Regions from separate parts of the Pelosinus baikalensis genome, predicted to be linked through region 2. Evidence: a T-box and tRNA genes for the amino acid it is inferred to sense, from the RefSeq annotation. Region 2 holds a T-box; the other holds one or more tRNA genes.
What was found. The T-box of region 2 lies ahead of thrS (threonine--tRNA ligase). A T-box ahead of a tRNA ligase gene usually reads a tRNA of that ligase, here a tRNA-Thr.
Positions count from the first base shown of each region.

Region 1: it encodes a tRNA-Thr, which carries the amino acid that the T-box ahead of thrS (threonine--tRNA ligase) is inferred to sense. The anticodon was not compared.

Region 1 covers NZ_JAJHJB010000032.1:55,352-57,830, forward strand. The annotation lists gene LMF89_RS18755 (MerR family transcriptional regulator) at 135-482, shown strand; gene LMF89_RS18760 (amidohydrolase family protein) at 527-1,312, shown strand; tRNA gene LMF89_RS18765 (tRNA-Thr) at 1,425-1,500, shown strand; partial or broken gene LMF89_RS18770 (hypothetical protein) at 2,316-2,479, shown strand, end outside.
Region 2 covers NZ_JAJHJB010000008.1:136,560-139,038, forward strand. The annotation lists gene thrS (threonine--tRNA ligase) at 1-864, opposite strand, end outside; T-box leader at 913-1,168, opposite strand; tRNA gene LMF89_RS08380 (tRNA-Gly) at 1,405-1,479, opposite strand; gene LMF89_RS08385 (methyl-accepting chemotaxis protein) at 1,643-2,479, opposite strand, start outside.

The sequences.
Region 1 (2,479 bases), on a different contig from region 2:
TGCCTGTGATATGAAATATAGTTGTGGCAGTGTGACCGATGAAAGCAATATGAATTAGTTTAGATACTGCTCTTGACAATAACATAGGTGTCATACTTTATAATGTAATTACAGATGCCAGAAAGGAGAATGCCGTGTTAATTAAAGAGTTATCATGCCAAACGGGTGCAAGTATACGGTCAATAAGGCATTACGAATCAAAAGGGTTACTTTATGCCAGGCGATTGGCAAATGGTTATCGGGATTATGATGGTGATGCAATTGCCAAAGTAAAGACAATTCAGTTGTATCTCAGCTTAGGGCTTACAACCGAGAGCATTGCGCAAATCATTGATTGTCCGATGTTGCCGCAAAATGATCGTCCATTATGTAAAGAAGCTTATAAGCTATATCAAGTTAAACTTAATGAAGTGAATAAGCAATTGGAAATATTGCATTCTATTCAGCAGCGGCTCCAGGAAAAAATAAAAGAATTTGAATAGTGCCTGACAACGAAAGGATGCAGAATAAGAGGAGGATTTTATCGATGATTATTGATAGTCATGCTCATGTTATGCTTCCGCCTGATAAGCAAATAAAACTGATGGCAGAAGCTAAGATTGATCTAACGATTCTATTTACCACTATAGTTCATCCCGAAACAACAACCAATATAACGGCCTTTGAAGAAGAAATGAATAAATTATATGATGTCTTAAATGGAGTAAAAAATCCACGGGATGAAAGAATCCGGGGAATTGAGGAGCTTGCTAAAGTAATTAAAGAAAACTCTGGGAAATATATCGGCTTTGGGTCGATTCCCTTTGGTTTATCCTATTCCGAAAATCTGGACTGGATAGAAAAGTACGTAATTGCTAATGACTTTCGGGGGATAGGGGAATTAACACCAGGTTCAGGGCAGATTTCTCAGATGGACGCATTGTTTCGTGCATCCCAAGAGATGGGTAATTTACCGTTATGGGTGCATACGTTTTTTCCTTTGAAGCTTGAAGATATTAAGGAATTGTTGATGTTGGCAAGACGATATCCTACGGTGCCGACAATCATGGGACATATGGGTGGGATACATTGGTTAGATACGTTAAAAGCAATCAAAGAAATACCAAATGCCTATTTAGACTTATCAGCTGCTTATACGACAATAGCCCTGTCTTTTGCAATTAGAGAATTCCCGGAAAGGACTTTTTTTAGCTCGGACGCTCCTTATTCTTCGCCATTCATAGCTAAAATGGTCATAGAGGAACTAGTGACAGATCCATATGTTTTGGAACGGGTACTAGGAGGAAATGTAGCAAAGTTTTTACAATTATAAATGCTTTGCTAGAAAAATATATTCAAGGAATACTATAGAATTTTACCAAATTAAGTACGTGCAGCATTCTTGACTATGAGGTTGTATTGAGATAAAATAGTAGAGGTAGATTGCCGGTATAGCTCAGTTGGTAGAGCAACTCATTCGTAATGAGTAGGTCTGCAGTTCGAATCTGCATATCGGCTCCAGTAAAATCAAACAGGTGTGCAATGGAATGAGTTGCTCAAGTGTGCAACCTGTTCTAAAATGAAGGCGTGTAGCTAAAAACTACGCGCTTTTTTTAATGCAATAAATGAGGTACCTCAGAGATACCTGTTTCTTCGACCTGCGGTATAGTGACAGGGTTTTCTTCTTTGGCCGATATTGGAGTAATAACATTGTTATAGTGCTCATCTTCTGCGAAATTATACAAGGCATAACGTGATCACGGCGGGCGCGATGTTCACTAAAGGTAAGATTGAACCAGGTGCTGGTTATACTGGCAGTATTAGCAAAGTTGGTGCTTATCAATTAGGAAGTCAGTCGGCTGCTTATGTTGGTGCAGGGTTTAAGTTTTAACACGTCTCTGGTAGGATGTTACAAATCACATATAGTTTCCAATCAAAGCACCGTCTTACCTTAATTAATAGGGCGGTCGCTTTTTTATTTTGTTCACATAATCGTCGTCAGTTACGTAATTTATACTGGGAGGTCTGATAATATGGAAATTTTATATGGATTAATAGCTATTGGTGCGGCCGCTATTGGGTTACTTGTTGTTATGTTTTTTCGATTGCCACAATAAATTTAGGTTTAGCCGTCTTAGTGAGACGGCTTTTTTTATTTTATACCTATCCAAAATTCAACTTACATGTACGGATAAAGAATAACAAATAAATTCACATTCGGTAGTTTAATTTTTAATTGCCACGGAATGTGTATTAGTGAAAGCCGATATACAGGAGCACACAGAGTTTCTTGGTTATGTTGGTTTTAACAAATAATAAAATTTGGAGGTAATATAATGAAAACAGTAGGTCAACAGTTAACAGCACCAGAGAGAAACGCTGAGGACGTTTATGCGGCTTCAAAGAATGAACTCTATATCAATTCAGTAACAGGTGGAGGGAATATTACCAACGGATTAGCTGGAACAGCAGAAGCGGAGAAATATGACGCTATTAACTC
Region 2 (2,479 bases):
CCTACGATGTTCTTTACGCCAGTAAAACTCTATTTCCTCACGGACAACAGAAAGCTTAGGGTGCCAAAGGATAAGTCCTTGACCGATATATTCATCAATGGAAAATAAATCAAGTTCTTTGCCAATTTTACGATGGTCACGTTTCTTCGCTTCTTCCACTGCCGTCAGATAGGCGTTCAACTCAGACTGCTTAGTAAATGCTGTCCCGTATATACGTTGGAGCATTTTGTTTTTGGAATCACCTCCCCAATATGCACCTGTACAGGAAGTAAGCTTTATTGCCTTAATCATTCCGGTATTGGGAAGATGAGGACCTGCACAAAGATCAATAAAATCCCCCTGTCGATAAAAAGTGATCGGCTCGTTATCAGGTAGTTCCTTAATCAATGCTGCTTTGTACGGTTCATTAAGCTGCTCTACAAGCTTTAATGCCTCCTCACGAGGAAGTTCAAAACGCTCCAAAGCAAGATTTTGTTTAATTATCCCTTTCATCTCTGTTTCCATTTTACCTAAGTCATCAGATGAAAATGGCAGATCTGAGTCAACGTCATAATAAAATCCATTTTCTATTGCAGGCCCAATGGCAAGCTTTACCTTTGGATAAAGCTTTTTGATAGCTTGAGCAAGAACATGGGAAGCCGTATGACGTAGCACTTTTTTACCAGCTTCATCGTTAAATGTAATCACATTTAACGAACAATCTGCATTCACGGTGGTTGTTATATCCACCACCTTTCCGTTAATCTCAGCAGCAAGGGCTTCTTTAGCGAGGCCTGAACTGATTTTTTTCGTAATTTCAGCACACGTGGTCGAGACTGCCACCTCGATTTGATTTTCATTCTTTAGCTTTACACTAATCACCATCAACACCTCTTTCTTTTTTATAATATAAAAAGCCCTCGCCCCTGAAAAATCAGGGGTGAGAGCTTTTTATCACACGGTTCCACCCTGCTTATGCCCAATGAAAAATATCCTTTGAGCATCGCTTTAAAACCTCGATAACGCAAGGTGTGCGGCTATGCTTAATTGAAAATGAAAAAATCATATCCGTTCAGCACGCAACTCAAGAGTGGTCTTCTCTGTTAACTCCGAAAGGACGCTTTCAGCCGGTGGCATCCTATCTCTGCTCGATTTTATTAACAGATACTCTCTCTATCACGGTTTTTATTTATTAAATATGTATACATTGTAGTATAAAAAAGTACATCTGTCAATTTAACAATTTTTCATCCAGGATTTAAATTGTAACCATCTGCTACTTTTTTAGTCTCAAAAATAGAAACAACCCGAGTAGCTGATGATACTAAAGCCCTCTGCATGTAAATGAAATTCTTCTAATAAATTTTATTGCCTTCCTGCATCTAAAAAAGCCTTCCGACAAAACGCCGGAAGGCTTGAATTTACTGGAGCGGGTGAAGAGATTCGAACTCTCGACCCACGGCTTGGGAAGCCGGTACTCTACCACTGAGCTACACCCGCACACTATATAAAAAGATTGAGGTACTGATAGAGCCTTCTTTTGCTCTGTTATGACTGCTTAGTATCCCAACGCTAATTATTATACCATATGCGTACAATAATAGCAATGAGTGGCGATAAATTCCTATTTTCATCACATGAAGTGCGTTTCTATTTATTTAGGTTAAACCTTAAACTTAACAATTTCCAATTGCAGTTTTTCAGCTAATTGTGATAATGCGTCACTGGCAATAGCAATTTCTTCAATGGATGCGGTTTGTTCCTCTGTAGAGGCAGATACCGTTTGCGTCTTGCTCGCAGTTTTATCGCTAACCCCGTCCAGTACTTCCATGGATGATGCCACCTGCTTTGCTCCTTCTGCTATATCGTGAATTGCAGCGACGGTTCTTTGAATCTCATCAGTTACGTGGTTTACTAACGTAGCAATTTCAACAAAAGTATCTCCTGTTGCATTAATATTTTCCGTTCCTTGCTTAACCGCCAATGTGCCTTCATCCATCGCATGTACCGCTTTTTCAGTGTCTTGCTGAATTTCACTAATTAATTGTCTGATTTGCTCTGAGGCAGTTTCAGATTGCTCCGCTAATTTTCTTACCTCCTCTGCTACTACAGCGAAACCTTTACCATGCTCACCAGCCCGTGCAGCTTCAATAGCAGCATTTAGAGCAAGCAGGTTGGTTTGATTTGCAATATTGGCTATCGTACTTACAATTTGTCCTATTTCTTTAGACCTGTCTCCCAATTTATCAACAAGCCCCGCTGAATTTATAACAGTTCTCTCAATATCATTCATCTGACCGATCGTAGCTTTGATGGATATCACACCTTCCTGTGCTGCCTTAGCGGTCTGCTCAGATCGTTCCGCTGCCAATTTGGTATTATGAACAGCCTGCTGCACGCTCTGGGACATGTTCTCAACAATTTCTACTACATGATTAGTTGTACTATATTGTTGATCCGCTGCAGCTGCTACCTCGGTAAGGACAGCTGCAATTTGATT